DNA from 3 places in the Sporosarcina sp. Y1011 genome. Region 1 is predicted to be linked to each of the others. Evidence: riboswitches for the same ligand, from Rfam matches in the RefSeq annotation. Region 1 holds a riboswitch; each other region holds the start of a gene.
The links. A riboswitch is a leader RNA that binds a small molecule or an ion and turns the genes downstream of it on or off. The one in region 1 is predicted to bind preQ1.
Positions count from the first base shown of each region.

Region 2: linked by a shared signal. The riboswitch ahead of queC (7-cyano-7-deazaguanine synthase QueC) and the one ahead of AC25Y5_RS04000 (QueT transporter family protein) in region 1 are both predicted to bind preQ1.
Region 3: linked by a shared signal. The riboswitch ahead of queF (preQ(1) synthase) and the one ahead of AC25Y5_RS04000 (QueT transporter family protein) in region 1 are both predicted to bind preQ1.

Region 1 is NZ_JBYHFP010000002.1:363,001-368,650, reverse strand. Features, by position in the region: gene AC25Y5_RS04010 (BCCT family transporter) at 1-592, opposite strand, end outside; gene AC25Y5_RS04005 (excisionase family DNA-binding protein) at 780-1,010, opposite strand; gene AC25Y5_RS04000 (QueT transporter family protein) at 1,065-1,547, opposite strand; PreQ1 riboswitch class I at 1,555-1,599, opposite strand; gene AC25Y5_RS03995 (DMT family transporter) at 1,716-2,612, shown strand; gene AC25Y5_RS03990 (response regulator transcription factor) at 2,736-3,425, shown strand; gene AC25Y5_RS03985 (hypothetical protein) at 3,403-3,579, shown strand; gene AC25Y5_RS03980 (sensor histidine kinase) at 3,582-5,650, shown strand, end outside.
Region 2 is NZ_JBYHFP010000006.1:122,674-128,323, forward strand. Features, by position in the region: gene AC25Y5_RS09805 (GDYXXLXY domain-containing protein) at 1-492, opposite strand, end outside; gene AC25Y5_RS09810 (DUF2157 domain-containing protein) at 489-1,565, opposite strand; gene queE (7-carboxy-7-deazaguanine synthase QueE) at 1,952-2,659, opposite strand; gene queD (6-carboxytetrahydropterin synthase QueD) at 2,656-3,081, opposite strand; gene queC (7-cyano-7-deazaguanine synthase QueC) at 3,078-3,743, opposite strand; PreQ1 riboswitch class I at 3,751-3,794, opposite strand; gene AC25Y5_RS09830 (DUF378 domain-containing protein) at 4,207-4,575, shown strand; gene AC25Y5_RS09835 (squalene/phytoene synthase family protein) at 4,698-5,519, opposite strand.
Region 3 is NZ_JBYHFP010000001.1:363,211-368,860, reverse strand. Features, by position in the region: gene AC25Y5_RS01835 (diaminopimelate dehydrogenase) at 1-563, opposite strand, end outside; gene AC25Y5_RS01830 (hypothetical protein) at 553-1,689, opposite strand; gene AC25Y5_RS01825 (MFS transporter) at 1,853-3,010, shown strand; PreQ1 riboswitch class I at 3,046-3,089, shown strand; gene queF (preQ(1) synthase) at 3,175-3,672, shown strand; gene recQ (DNA helicase RecQ) at 3,856-5,625, opposite strand.

The sequences.
Region 1 (5,650 bases):
CAACTCCAAACGATGTCGCGAATACTGCGAGTACATCGACGAGAACGCCCCACGGACCTACCATTTTTTTCCCGAATATCGGCTTCAGTGTTGCTGAAATTAATCCTGGTTCGCCTTTGCGGAACTGGAAGAAGGCAAGAGATAGTGCGATTACGCCGTACATTGCCCACACATGGAGCCCCCAATGGAAGAAAGTCTGTTGTAGCCCTTCTTTAAAAGCCGCATCCGTATTTGGAGCTTCCGTGGCGGGATCGATTGCAAAATGTGACAATGGTTCTGCGGCACCATAAAAGACCAGTCCGATACCCATCCCAGCAGAAAAGAGCATGGCAATCCATGAAATTGTAGAAAATTGCGGACGATCTGTATCTTTTCCAAGACGGATTTTTCCATATGGACTTATGATGAAATAGAAACTCAGGACTAACATAAATGACATGAGTAACATATAGTACCAACCGAAAGTTGATGCAACAACGTTTTTAATATTCGTTGTAATTGCTTCAAAACTTTCAGGGGCAAATGCGCCATACCCAACGGTCAATATGATGAGACCAATTGTGATATAAAAAACGTTTGATATTTTCTTCATACTTCCCCCTCGTGTTACTGGTAATGTAGAAACAGTTTTTAACTATACTAGCAAAATGTAATGAAAGCAACTGTCCGGTTAAATAAGTATTCCCGTTCATAACCCTTTCCATTCGTGTGCAAGGACGATGCGGAGTCCTCTATTTAAATAAAAATAGCTGAAAATCCATAGATTTTCAGCCGATTTCTCAATCTTCATCTTTAATGTCGCGATCCGGTGGAATGGGTTCGTTACGCCATTCGTCAATTTGGTGTTTTAATGTTTCGAGCTGTTCTAAATAAAGACTAAACTGATCTTTGTTCACTAGAAATTGTTCGCCGTCATGGACAGAACGGATTCGTCCTTCCCTTACATACTTCTGAATTTGTTCGACGGGCATGCTAAGATATTCGGCAGCTTCTTGAATGGAGATATACATCTAAGCCCTCCTTAGAAAATTCAGTTGTAGATAAAGTGGCGGGTGCTGTTTCGGTTAAATCAATTTCTTGAAGTTTAACCGTTTATTCAAAGCCATCATAATCGGAATTCCAATTGCCATGACAACAAATTCACCGATTGCAACTGTTAACCATGTAAGTAGGAAAGGGAGCTCTAATGCTAGGTTTAACTCGAAAGCAATGATGAACATGGTAAAGGTGAAAACAAGTGTGTTGAAGACCAATCGCTTGAAAATGCCAGGTATAAATTTAGCAGAAAATATCGTGATTGAAAGAGCTATAATTGATTGACTTACGCCGAAAAATAGGTCATACATGCCAAGTGGAGAAAACAAGTTTGTGACGAATACTCCGAGTACAATGCCGAAGAAGAACTTCTTATTAAATACCACAAGATGGTTGAACAGCTCGGAGATACGAAATTGGATTGCTGAATAAGCCAGTGGTGCTATTAATAGAGATACGGCTACATATAAAGCGGCAATAATCCCGCTTATGGCCATTGTTTTTATTTTCATTACTTATTTCCTCCTAGTTTTTTAGCGTGGGATGGTTACGAACCACGTGTATGAACAATTTATTATTATAGTGGATAGTTACTAATTACGTCAAGTTGATTTAAAGTGTTGGAACTCTCGAATTACATGGTATCTTCTATATATAAAGGGAAAAGGAGCAGTGGAATCATGTCGCAGCGAATTGCCTACACAGTCGTGTTGTTAGGCGCAATCCTATGGGGAACAACGGGCACTGCACAAACGTTTCTCCCGCAAACCATCCATCCATTGACAGTTGGTGCATCACGGCTTGCGGTGGGTGGTTTTTCATTGTTGATTCTATTACTAATCATGCGAAAAATTAATTTTCGAAATTGGCCGTGGAAAGCTACGATTTACGCGGCTATTTCAATGGCTATTTTCCAGTATCTATTCTTTTCTTCTGTTAGATTAACCGGCGTCGCTATAGGAACAGTCGTTACAATTGGCAGTTCGCCTGTATTTTCTGGAATCATCGAATGGTTGTTGTTAAAACGACGTCCGACACTTATTTGGCTTGCAGCTACCGCGCTTGCGATTGCGGGGTGTGCACTACTATTTTTAAATAAAGACGGTATCGTTGTTAATCCAGTAGGTGTTTCGATGTCGCTTGGGGCAGGACTATTGTTTGCCTTTTATGCACTTGTAAATAAAGAAGTACTTGAAAAAGTGGACGCTGTACCTGCTGTTGCAGTCATCTTTTCAATTAGTGCGTTGTTGCTGATGCCACTTGTGTTTTTATTCGAAACGGATGGTCTGATTTCTGCTCGGGGAATATCTGTGGTACTGTATCTTGGACTAATTACGACAAGTGTAGCGTACATCCTGTTTTCAGCCGGATTAAAAAGAATTCCATCGTCGTCTGCCGTTACTCTATCACTTGCTGAACCGCTTACTGCAGCTGTTTTGAGTGTTATTGTGGTTGGCGAGCATCTCGACGGAACGTCCTGGACGGGCATTGCTATGTTGCTAGGCGGAATCCTCGTATTGACGCTCAGTGGTAGAAAAATGAAGAAGTCAGATAAACCCCTGGTCTCCCATCGATAGTTGGGAAGTCAGGGGTTTTTACCGATATAATCTGTTCTTAAGAAATTCTTCATAATTACAGTAGGTGAATGTTAAGATTTGGCGGTTACAATTGGTATCATAGAGAAAAGCGAGGTGCGGAAGATGGCGAAATTCACAGTGCTTGTAGCGGATGACGATCAGGATATCCGTAACGGGATTGAAATATATTTGAAAAATGAAGGTTATGAGGTACTGAAGGCGGCGGATGGTATAGAGGCACTTGAGCTACTGAAGTCGAATGATGTCCATCTTCTTATTCTCGATATTATGATGCCAAATATGGATGGTATTACTGCGACATTCAAAATTCGGGAAGCGCGCAATATCCCGATTATTATGCTGAGTGCGAAGGTGGAAGACTCTGATAAAATCCATGGACTATCCGTTGGCGCAGATGATTATGTGACGAAACCTTTCCATCCGATGGAGTTGATGGCCCGTGTGAAGTCGCAATTGCGTCGCTATATCCAATTTGGGACATACGATGGTCAGAAAAAAGTAGAAATCGACGGGCTTGTTCTTGATGAAGAAGCAAAGGAAATCACTATTGATGGTGACGTGGTAAAACTGACACCAATTGAATACAAAATCACAGAGTTGCTGATGAAAAATGCGGGGCGTGTATTTTCCATCAATGAAATCTACGAGCGCGTTTGGAATGAAGCAGCGTACAATGCTGAAAATATCGTTGCGGTGCATATACGTAAAATACGCGAAAAAATTGAAGCAGATCCGAAAAATCCGAGATATGTAAAGGTGGTGTGGGGCATTGGTTACAAAATCGAAAAATGACTGGGGTGTAGCTTGGTCAATCATCGCTATTGTCATTGCGGCTTTAAGTATCGGTTACTGTTTCTCCCACATCATTGACCTGGTCGGTAATGGAATGGAACGTTCCGGTAGAGCGATTGCTTACTTCACCCGGATAGTGAAAGGAAATGTATGAATATGAAAAATAAACGAATGCCTCTAGTTGTCTGGTCAATCCTGATCGCCTTGTTTTTAACGGCGCTTGTCTCTATTATAAACACGGGTCCGAGGTTTGTAGGGAATAGCTTTGTAGATACAGATGAATTCAAATCAGAAATGGAAAGTTTTTATGACAGGATTAGTACGACGGTTTTGAATCCGATTGATGTGGAAAAGGAGAAAAAACAAATCAACGTATCAAAGGAGGAAATCGCAGAGCATCGTGAGCGTTACGGCACATTGGCAGAACAAATTGCCAATATTGCAGCCCAATATCAAGACCGAATCGCAGAGGCGACAGCAGCTGGCAATGAAGTGCTGAAAACAGAACTGGTCAAAGAACAAGAATTAAAAACAGATGATATTCGAAAAAACTTCCAAGATGATAAGTATGTAGAGGAAAAAGTCCGTTCTGAAAAAGGAAAGGCACTTGAACAATATGTAAATGATCATATCAATGGTATGGATGGTTATAACTTCTCACACATTGCCTACGAATTGAAAGATGTGGAAACGGGTGAAATGTTTTCGTCTGGAAATGTCAACGTGTCCACTGTCTATCAGAACGTGTTTGATTCCGAGGAAGGGTACTTTGAGGCGAAGTCACTTCGTATAAATACCAATGATTTGTATCAGTACACTAGAAACCATTCTGGAGAATACATCGACAGTAACCCATCAATAATCGAGAATCCTAAACGAGATTTCGAAGGGATTGTCGCCGTTTCAAAAGCGGCATTACTGGAAGGGGTTTACGGTCAACAGGCAATCTGGTTTAACAAATCTAAATACATTGCCTATGGAACTTGGGTTGCGGGGGTAATTGCATTAATCCTACTGTTGACAAAGTTTCGTTTCAATAAGAACTGGGTGAAGGGTAGAAGAGGGGCAGACTGGTATAATCGTATAAAAATCGATGTAAAAGGAGCTCTGTTGGTAATAACATTGCTGATGCTCTATACTCATTTATTAATTGTTGCAGACTTTGTCTATTTTTATGGCCTTGAAAATTTACTAATGTATATAATTTCTTGTCTTTTCCTTGCAATCCTCGTTTTGCTAACAGTGTTTCAGGCGGCTAATTTCATGGAACGACTAAAAGATGAAGAGACGTTGAAGCAAGAAATTAAGGATAGTTATAGTTTGAGATTTATACTTGCGTGGCAAGGAATGTTTTTGAATCGTTCAATTGGTAGACAAATGTTCCTTCTATTAATCGGTTTTTTCCTAGCGGGCATCGGGTTTCTCGGTGTTCTCATGCAACCTATATTAATTATGATTTACATTCCACTTCTATTTTTCGCTGGATTGCCATTCCTCTATATATTCGTGAGAAGAACGGCGTATTTGAATCGTATTATTGTGGCTACTGAAGCGATGGCGAATGGACGTCTTCATGAGGAAATTAAAATCGAAGGGAAATCACCGCTTGCCGATCATGCACGGAATCTCAATAATTTACGCGAAGGTGTCCGGAGTTCCATGACCGAACAAGCGAAGAGTGAACGCCTAAAAACGGAACTTATTACGAACGTTAGTCATGATCTTAGGACACCATTAACATCAATTATAACGTACACGGATCTATTGAAAAAGGCAGATATCACAGCCGAAGAAAGAACAAAGTATATAGATATTTTAGATAGGAAATCACAGCGTTTAAAGACATTGATTGAGGATTTATTTGAAGTTTCGAAAATGGCAAGCGGTAACTTGGAGCTTCACAAACAACGTGTCGATTTGACACAATTGCTTCAGCAAGCACTTGCAGAGCACGAAGAAGAAATTTCGAAATCGGGCCTTGATTTTAGGGTGAACTTACCAGAGTCTACGCTTGTTGCCTATGTCGACGGGAAAAGATGGTGGCGCGTACTGGATAATTTGATTGTCAATGCCATTAAATACACATTGCCGGGTACCCGTGTCTATATTACACTTCGAAAAGTGGGAGATAACGCGGAATTCGTCGTGAAAAATGTGACGAAGTATGAGCTTGGTGAAAACACTGACGAATTGTTTGAACGATTCAAAAGGGCTGATGCATCACG
Region 2 (5,650 bases), on a different contig from region 1:
AACCAATTGCCCTTTAGCAGATAAATCCTCAAGCTCTTTTCCAGTGTTTTCTGGTACATAGAATCTATCTAAACCAAAGTTAATGGAATGAACGTTTATACCTGTCGTATTTTGATAGTCATAGCCATTCAGTTTTCCAGTTAAGTAAATACTGCCTTTTGGTTTTTTATCAGTTAAGCTATCAAGTACATAAATGTCTCCCTGTTTAATTAGCTTTCCATAAACAGTTAACTGATTGGAATTCGTCTGTTTTTCAATTTTCCGCAAAATATTTGTGGGGATTTCGCTTTTTGCAACTTCCTCAATTTCATAGCGGAGCGTTACATAATCTCCATATAATAAATCTCTCGGATCCACAGGTACAGTTAACAAGCTAATATCTTCACCGTACGTTTGCGCCCATAGCGGTTTAAAAGTCAAGCTAATTAACAATATAAGAGGGATGGCTAATGCAACGATGAAACCAAAACGCTTATTTTTCATCCTGTTCATTGGCTATCACCTTTCCTCTGACGTGTCTTTTCAAACCAGAAACCAAAGCCAATTAGGATCAAACCGCCAATGACAAAGAAAAGTGATTTCGGCATGAAGTCATATGACAAATCTGCGTAAAAGCGGAAAATCAGTGCACAAACAATGAGAACAGCGGGTAAACTACCGATTTTCAAGAAGAACAGTAGTTTTATCGCGAAAACAATTGTGAAAATAATCGCCATGATTTCGGCAGTATCTCCAGAAACAACATCAATCCAAGTAGTTGGAAATGTTAGAAATAGCCCCGCTATTCCATAGACAACTGAACCAATCCATTCAGACGATAATTGGTAACTGCCATACGGGTAAAAGGCGAGAAATAACCCGATGACGAAGAAAGAACTTGCAATAAGAAGCCCATGCACATCAAAATAGATAAATATATTGAAAATAAACGTCATTGCTAAAACCGTATTAGCGATGAACAAACCTCTAGAATGATTGAACCTTTTTTCATTCATCCAAAAAAGAAATGGAATGACAAGTAGAAGGAAGTAAGGTACACCACTGATTCCACCCCATACATTGAATCCATAGATAATGAAAAATACTGTTGCTACTGCAGCTATAAATTTATCTTTCAAGTAATAGGCGAGCGGTAAAATCCCGAGTCCCCACATGAAGAAATCCGCATAGACGCCTGCGCTTAGGTTAAACATCTGGCCAATCAAGAAGATACCGGCACCGTACACAGCCACACCGATATAATAAAGGCTACGCGATGTTTTTGGATAACGTTCTTCCATTTTATAACCGCCAATATAAAAGCCAGCTGTCGCAACGAATAATAGAATGAACTTTGCAAGTTTCGGTATTTCCTGCCAATTTCCAGCGACGAAACTTAAAATACCGACACCTATTAAAATGGCTCCAAAGACCAGCAAGACCCGCACAAAACCCACTCGTTCAGTAGGCTCGTATTCCGATAGAAGCGCGCTTCTTTGATCCGTCCCAAGCTTTCCTGCTTGTTCTAAATAGCGAAACTCCTTTTCAAGAACACGGTATTCAGAATTACTGACTTTTCTCTTCATCTAATCGAGCCCCCTATTCCATAGTTTCTCGTATGCTTAATTATACCCGTCTTTAATCATTAGCAACACTGGAAGTTAAGACTATTTTCTAGAACAGTTAAAACTTTATAAGGGTCAAGTGGGAGATGGAAGAATGAAGAGTTTTAGGACACTCTATCACGTAGCACATAGTATTTTTAGCTATGTACTATTAAAAAGTGATACTTCCTAGAAATAAAAGTAGGGATGCGATGAAATCGCATCCCTAAGTATTAATACATATCGACAAAGTGCTGAAGTCGTTCAATATAAAGTAATACAACTGCATCTGTTTTGCTCGATGTGTGGATTAAATTATTCGCCAGCGATTCTGGACACTTACCATGTGTAATTTTATTAGTACATATCTAAACCCCGCGTTTGTTCCCCCATATAAGCGTATGGAGCTGAGGTAATACCCTAACGTCATTCATGATAGATGAATTGACGGTCAAATCAACCAACCATTCATACCGATTTAGTAGAGTAGACACTAGCAGTTCATTTTCAGTCGTCGTCGTATCATCGTTTCCTGTCTGTAAAAAGAAAGGAAAAGCCGGGTAACGTTGGTGGACGGCTTCGGCAAATTTGAAATCTACTTCATCAAAAATGACGATCTTCAAACTAGCAGTCGTATTAAGCAGTTTCTCCATAAATGTATCCAGTTTGCTGAAATCTGTTGCCATTCCAGAACTAGGTGGTTTTGGAGAAAGGGTAATATCATCGATTTCCAACAACCAATCCTGCCAAAAAGAAGCCTGCGTTTCAACCGCAACTTTCCAGCCTTGTTCATGGCATAAATCAACAAGTTCCCCGATACCTTTATGAAGCGCAGGATTCCCACCTGAAATTGTTACATGTGAAAATGACTGCCCACCAATTGCTTTAAGTTCTTCTATAATTTCAATAGGTTGTTTCGAAACGCTCTTTCCTGAACCATCCCACGTGAAACTGGAATCACACCACGAGCATGAATAATCACACCCTGATGTCCGAACGAACATCGTTTTCAATCCCATTACCATTCCTTCACCTTGAATAGTTGGTCCGAAAACCTCCATCACAGGAATCTTCATACGTTCTCCTCCAGTTTGGGCCGGTAGATGACGTAGCTTGTTGGCGTTTCACGGACAATGACCTGAAGACAGACTGCTTTATTGCTTCTCGTCTGCAGAACTTCCTGAATTGAATTATAAATCTGTTCAGCTAATTTCTCGGTTGTAGGGAAGTTAGACTTAAATTCAGGATGATCATTCAATACGGAATGATCATATTTATCATGAATGAGGGTTTTGAGTTCCTTGAAATCAATCAGAAAACCAATTGAATCCAATTCATTTCCTCCGATTGTTATGTTCAAATAGTACGTATGCCCATGCATCACTTGGCACTTTCCAGCATTTTCACTTGGAATGTAATGCGCCGCCGAAAAATGCATGTCTTTGTTAAGTTCAAAACGAAACGAGTGCTGAACTTGTGGGTAAAATTGCTGCATCATTCGGAAACACCTTCAGACTTTTTAGTAATGTAAGCAGTTAGTCCATCATTTCGTAATACACAAGCTGGACATTCCCCGCAGCCTGAACTTGGAATTCCGTTGTAGCATGTAAGTGTTTTGTGCTGTACAAAATCGAGTGCACCTAATTCATCAGCCATTGCCCAGACCTCGGCCTTATCCAGCCACATTAAAGGCGTATGGATAACAAAGCGCCCATCCATTGCTAAATTCAACGTGACATTCAATGACTTAATAAAATTGTCACGGCAATCAGGATATCCGCTAAAATCAGTTTCACTCACACCCGTTATTAAGTGCCGGGCTCCAATCGCATCAGCATAGACAGCCGCAAACGACAGAAATAGATGATTCCTTCCTGGAACAAAGGTAGAAGGTAATTCACCATCTACTTCTTTTACTTCGATTTCATCACGTGTCAAAGCATTAGCAGATAGTTGGTTAATAAGACTCATATCGAGCAGTTTAAACGACACACCGAGCTCATCCGCAATTTTTCTTGCACATTCAATTTCCGCTGAATGGCGCTGACCATAATCAAACGTAACCGTCGCAACTTCCGCGAAATTTTTCAATGCCCAAATTAGACATGTCGTACTGTCTTGGCCGCCACTGAATACAACGACTGCTTTTTCATTTTTCATAGTAAACATCTCCTTAGTTTTTTTGAGAGGGAGTTTTCGAACCTCTTTTTCGAACAATGTTAATAATAGCATAGGAGTAGAAGCTACTAGTAGTAGTTTCCACTTTAAATAAAATGATATATTTATTCAGTATTTATATACCGATTGAATCCTAATCAATTTCAATATATAAAATGTGATTTGTTGGTACATTCATATGTATAAAGGGAATAGACATCACCAAGGATCAAAAACGGGAAACATAAAATATATAGGATTAGTGCCGATTAACTCCACAAATTTTTATGATTTATGTATTAAAACGCTTTTTTAGCAGAAGATAATAACGAATCTTAACAATTACCGGGAAGAGTGTTTTTATGGTGCCCATTCGTAATGATGTAATCCCTTTAAAACTCGAAACGGTATTGCGGATTCAATAATTGTTCGAAACTGCTTATTAAATAAGGGAGGTGTTAAAATAATGAGAACGATACAACGAATTGCCTTGGCTTTGGTAATAATTGGAGCAATCAACTGGGGCTTAATTGGATTTTTTAAGTTTGATTTGGTAGCATCACTATTTGGTGGACAAGAGGCGTTTTTATCACGGGTGGTTTACGGTCTGGTTGGGTTAAGTGGATTGGCTTGCTTGGGTATCTTATTTAATCCAATCGAAGAAACAGTCGCAGATAAAGAACCCAATCGTCGAGGCGTTAATAATCTCAGTTACGATACTGAATTCGGTGAGGAAACAGATATTGCGAAGTTGCGCGAGTCTTCTAAGAAACCCATTGATGAAAAGAATTCAGCTGACACAAGAAAGCAGGATTCAACAGACAATAAAAAATAAAGGAAGCTGAGCAAAGTTGTGGCATTTGAAAAAACATCCCAGCCTATGTCATATTGACAAGGGCTGGGATGTTTTTTAATGCATTACCTATACTTTTTCGAAGGTATTAATATAAATTGGTGTCAATTTTCATTAATAATTTCTTCTACTGTAGATTCAACTTCAGCTCGTGACATTTTTTCTTTACCACTCTTAAGCGTTTTTAATGTTGTTTTTGCCAAGGCAAGTGGGATTTTACAGAATAAAAGAATGTTTTTAGTGTCTAATGACTCTACATAGGCATCCGCTTTTTCCAAGTTCTTTGTTGCATAGGAAAACATGTCGTTACGGTCCCAACCATCGGGAATAAAATGAACACCGCGATCAGCATCTTCCTCTTGATTGCGGAGCATATTGACTGCCTGCAAACCACGTCCGTACCCGATAGCTAATTCACGATCTGTTTTAGTGCCATCATACATCTCCCATATGTCCGAAAGCATAACACCTACTAATCCTGCTACATAGTATGTATATTCATCTAAATCTTCTTTGGTTTTAACTAACCAATCCTTCTCGACCCATTTCGCCATTCCGTCTGCCATAATACTTGTTGACTCTTTTACCTTGTCCATAATATTTTCCGGACAAAAAGATAGCCAATCAGCCAGCCTTAATGTTACTTCAGGTAAAAGGTCCTCATAAGGCTTTAATAGTTGTTGGTAGGCTGCGCCATCAAAGTCTGCTTTTAAAAGTTCGCTTGTTGAGCGCAAAAGATATTGCTTCGTCTCCGATTGTAATCCTTCGTGATCTTCAATTTCATCAATTGCTCGCATACATAAATATGCTGATCCTACAGACTTTCTTAATGTTGGATTTAGTAATTTGATGGGGATATAAAAGGTTCTACTTGTCAACTTAAGGATGTGCATGGCTTCTTTATTTAACTTTGCTTCATTAATCAATGAAATGATCCCCCTTTCACAATGAGGTTGTTAATGTTTTAACGCCAAAGATAGAAAACAATCAATTACTCGGATAGTGTCTCAAGTTATTCAGATTGTATTCGCTCACAATATACTTGGATCGTATAATC
Region 3 (5,650 bases), on a different contig from region 1:
AACGAACCATCCCGCACGCGATCGACTGCATCTGAATTAGGAAGCGTATATTGTACAGCACCTTTTACGCCTTCAACTCTTCTGAGTGCGTCGGAATGCCCTTGGCTTAACCCTTTGCCCCAAAATGTATACGTTGCTCCTTCTGATAATACTGCTTCACCGAACAAACGATTGATGGAAAATAAACCCGGATCCCATCCGACGGAAATGATCGCAGTCTTACCATTCGGTTTAGCCGTTGCATCAACCGATTCAAAGTATCCTGGAATTTTTGCATGCGTATCAAAACTATCGACAGTATTGAAAAGAGCAGAAAGAGCTGGTCCTTGTTCCGGTAAATCATTTTTTGATCCACCGCAAAGAATTAGGACATCAATCTCTTCTGTATAATTTTGGATGTCAGACATCATATGAACAGGTATATTGCCATTCAGCAGTTTAACGTCCTCTGGCTTCCTCCTTGTAAATACGCTTACCAGTTCCATATCGTTGTTTTGAGCAATCGCGTATTCAACACCGCGGCCTAAATTTCCATAACCTGCAATTCCGACTCTAATTGTCATCGTTTTTATTCCCCTTTCGATCTAATGCTTTCAATTTCAGCAATTTACTATATAAGTTTATCTCTTTATTCGTCATCTTTCTATATAACTCATCTGCTTTTGCTAAAAAACATTCATCAATCAAGACAAATCCATATCCAGTGCCGATTTGTCTAATCAAAGGAAGTGCTTCATACTTTAATGGATAGCCGCCATCTTCTCTTAAGAACCCTTTTAATGATTTCATATATTTCATAATCGCACTATGAAGTTTTTCATTTCTATGCATCGGTTCTGACGATGTAAAGATGAATGTCGTTGTTTCGCCATATGGGCTACTTCCTTCTGAATTCGCTACATGTTCTGCAACCCATCCTGTAAAACGGCCATTGTCGGCCAATTGAATGATTTTATCAAAAACCGTACTTAAAATTTCATTTATCATAAAAGACAAGTCTGGTTCTTCTTCTATCAACTTTTCATTATCAAAGTGCATGACCCATCCTGCAGTCGTCATTTCACGATCCAAAACTGTTTCAATTTCTATATAAGGACCCGGATTTCGTGACTCGTCATGGTACAGTTCTGCAAGCGTGATTTGCATATCATTCTGCACAGACTCCGGAATAGTCATAAGCATTTGCTTGTCTATCGTAACTAAATCATTTACTACTCTTCCGAAATAAAACGGAATTTCTTTCTGTATGCTTATCAAAGCTGAAGCCAATCTAGACTTTTCATCGTCAGCACGAATATTTAGTTTAAATGGAATCGTCACCACATGACCACCGCTAGTCCAAATAACTGCTTCCATAAAAATCGCTTCGATGGATGAATACGCATGACTCACTACAATTCCCGCTTTAACGACAGCATTCGCCTCGAAGTGATTCGTTTGAATAAATATTTCAATTGAAGTATCAGATGCGATATGTGCGATCACTGGTGATCCTAAATTGAATGATTGGTGAACATTCATATATTCAGGTTTATTCAAATCGGCAACTTGGCGTTCTGACAAATCCCTGGCGTAAAAAGGCTCGTAGTAATCCTCCAATTCCAATTCAACAAAAATATACTGTTTTTCAATTTGCGCTTCATTCTTTGTATTATCTTGCTTGCTGAAAAGTTTTTTAAGGAAACTCATTCATTTCTCACCTCTTGTTCTATCAGATCTAAGCGTAATCTTATCGCTACAGTTCGTATAATGGCAAACCAAATGGATTGTTCACAATCTATCCTTTTCCCCTTAGCTCAAACTAATGCTAAAATATAGAATGGTATCTATATCATTGAAAAGAGGCTACATTATGCGTGGGTTTGTTTACCTCATTGTATTTTTCTCGTTTTTCGACTTATTTTCACAACTTCCCGTTATGAGTCCATTTGCATTATCACTTGGTGCTACGCCATTCCTGGTAGGACTTGCGGTAGGAATCTATTCATTTTCTAACACAATCGGGAATGTCATTTCAGGTTTCATGACCGACAAACGAGGTCCATTCCTCATACTAGTACTCGGACTTTTTGCGACGGCGATTTCTCTCTTCCTCTACGCGTTTGTTTCTGGGCCGATGTCACTGCTCGGGGTGCGATTCGTTCATGGTTTTATGGAAGGACTAATTGTTCCCGCAGCCTTCACTTTCCTAGCAAATCGTGCAGAAGGTTCAAAACGTGGTAAAAATGTTGCAATTTCGGGTGCATTCGTTGGAATGGCCGCAATTTTAGGACCTGCATACGGAGGTATTGTTGCTGCTAATACAAGCACCTCCTTCATAATGGCGGTCAACGGCGGGATTATGCTACTGTTAGCAATACTAGCATTCTTCGTTCTTCGTTCTTATACATATGTACGAAAAAACCCTTCACGAGGTACTGGTGAATTCCGGGTTATTAATCTGTTCCAGCATCCCGGTATGGTTAGAGCTTTTGCGGGGGCATTCTTTTTAATGTTTTCCCAGGGGGTACTAGCCCTTGTTTTACCTTTAAAAGTAGCGTCGCTCGGATTCGATACGAAAACGACGGGGTTATTATTAAGTACATTCGGCGTGGTTGCAATTCTAATCTTTTTATTACCCATTAATCGAATTTTTGACCGCGTACGACCGGTTGTGACGCTAGCATTCGGAATTGCACTCATGGGATTGAGTATGTTGTTCCTAAGCCAAATTGAAGAATTGAATTACTTGTATGTTGCAATGGGTATTTATGGAGCGGGATTTGCTTTCCTATTCCCATCGATCAACTCACTGCTAATCGATTCTTCGTCTGCTGAATTCCGTGGAAAAGCTTATGGTTATTTCTATGCATTCTTCTCAATAGGCGTTGTTGCAGGTTCGGGACTTATCGGCTTCCTCGACCTGGAATATCGAGGAGCATTCATGCTGACTGGTTTCCTCCTGCTGGCAGTTGCTCTGTATGCGTTAATTGGCTTAACAAAAAGAGAAACTATTGACAAATCAGAGTAGGTCGTTTAATGTCAGATACGAAATGAATACCCTGTTCGGGAGAGGTTCATAGCGACCCTCTTAAAAAAACTATGGATAACGGAATTTAAGTCATGTGCATTCGATATGGCTCTTTTTTCCGGCGCCTATGGACCTCCCTGACAAATTTATGGGAGGTTTTTTAATTGGCTGGAAGAGATGAGGCAACACTGACCGACTTAACTTTACTCGGTAATCAAAACACAAAATACGTGTATGAATACAACCCTGACGTTTTAGAGTCAGTCGACAACATGCATATCAATCGTGATTATTTCGTGAAATTTAATTGTCCTGAATTCACTTCACTTTGCCCAATGACCGGGCAACCCGATTTTGCAACGATGTATATCAGTTTCATGCCAGACAAAAAACTAGTAGAGAGTAAAGCACTTAAATTATATCTCTTCAGTTTCCGCAATCATGGCGATTTCCATGAAGACTGTGTCAATATTATTATGAATGATTTAATTAAACTGATTGAACCACGTTACATCGAAGTATGGGGTAAGTTCACACCACGCGGCGGATTATCAATCGATCCATATTGTAACTATGGTAAACCCGGCACGAAATATGAAAAAATGGCAGAACACCGGATGATGAATCATGATATGTATCCGGAAAAAGTAGATAACCGTTAAAAAATTTAGATTAAAGTAGTAAACGCTACCCCAATTACTTTGTGGATTTAAATTGCTGTTTATTGATTAGAGGTTAGACTTTCTTTCTAATCATTGAATATGAGTCAGTTGTATATTCTGATAAATCAAGAGGCAGGCACTATCCCATTCGGAATAGTGCCTGCCTCTTTTATTCAAAGTTCATCAAGCGTTTTGCATTTGATAATTCTTGATTTCTTCCATGAACGGATCACCGTATCGTTCCAGTTTCGCAAGTCCTACACCGTTTACTTCTAGGAACGCATCATTCGTGATTGGCATTCTTGCTGCCATGTCCCGTAATGTTTTATCGGAAAAGACAACGAACGGCGGTACACCGGCTTCTTGGGCAAGTTTCATACGAAGTGCACGGAGCTGATCGAATAACGGATCATCATTTGCGACTTGCATAGTAACAACAGAAACTTTGCGATGTACTGTCACCTTACCTGTCAGTACATCTTTTCCTGCTTCACTAACATAAATGGTCGGAAATTGCCCATTTTCCACGCCAAGATAACTTTCCGAAATAATAAACTCTATGAAATCGGAAATGTCTTTAGCGCTGCGTCCCTTCATCAAACCATATGTCGTTAATTTATCAAAACCGAATTCAATCACTTTCTTGTTCCGTGATCCGGTTAATACTTGTGCAATCATAGCCTTGCCAAATCGTTGGCCCATTCGAATGACGCATGACAATACTTTTTGAACATCTTTCGTGACGTCTGTACTTTCACGAGTGTCAGTGCAATTGGCACATCTTCCACAATCCACTACATCCGTCTCTCCGAAATACAGGATAATGAACTTTTGTAGACAAGTTTCCGTATGGCAATAATCAATCATGGACTGTAATTTCTCCAGCTCAGCGGGAATTCTGCTTTGGTCTTGCGATTGGTCAATTAAGAAACGTTGCGTTTGAACATCCTGTGATGAAAAGAGCACAGTACAAGCACTATCGAGCCCATCACGGCCTGCACGGCCTGCCTCCTGATAATAACTCTCCATGTTTTTCGGCATTTGGTAATGAATAACGTAACGAATATTGGACTTGTCGATTCCCATTCCAAACGCATTCGTCGCTACCATAACAGCGGCTTCGTCATTTAAAAAGCGGTCTTGGCCGGATTGGCGTTCAATATCCCCAAGTCCAGCATGGTATTTTGCGACTTTCACTCCACTTCTTTGTAGGAAGTCATGCACTGAATCGACGGCTTTACGAGTCGCGGCATAGATGATACCCGCTTCCCCTTCATTTTTCCGAACATATTCTTTTACGAATTTTTCACGGTCTTGCCCTTTAACAACGGAAAAAGTTAGATTTGCTCGTTCAAAACCAGTCATTACTGTATTATTTTCACTAATTCCGAGCTGGTTGCAAATATCTTCCCTAACTGCCGGCGTAGCCGTAGCTGTTAAAGCAAGTAGAACCGGTTTTTTATCAAACAAAGAAACGATGCTACTAATATTTCGATAACTAGGTCGGAAATCGTGACCCCATTGTGAAATACAATGCGCTTCGTCGATGGCAACCATCGGAATTTTCATCAAACGCAACTGATTTTTAAAAGAGGGAGAGTCAAGACGTTCTGGTGCCACATAAAGAAGCTGATATTCACCCTGCACAGCTCTTTCCATCGTATCAAAGTATTCCTCCGATGACATCGAACTGTTGATGTATGCTGCCGGAATCCCAACTTGATGGAGCGCGTCAACCTGATCTTTCATCAATGAGATTAGTGGTGAAATAACGAGGACAGTACCATCCATCACAAGTGCGGGAACCTGATAACAAACAGACTTCCCGCCGCCAGTCGGCATAACACAAAGCATATCTTGATAATCCATAACTCCACGGATTACTTGCTCTTGTCCTATCCTGAAAGAAGGGTATCCGAAATACGTTGTTAATATCTTTAATGCTTTTTCGATTTTTACCGTCTCCTTCCAATATATG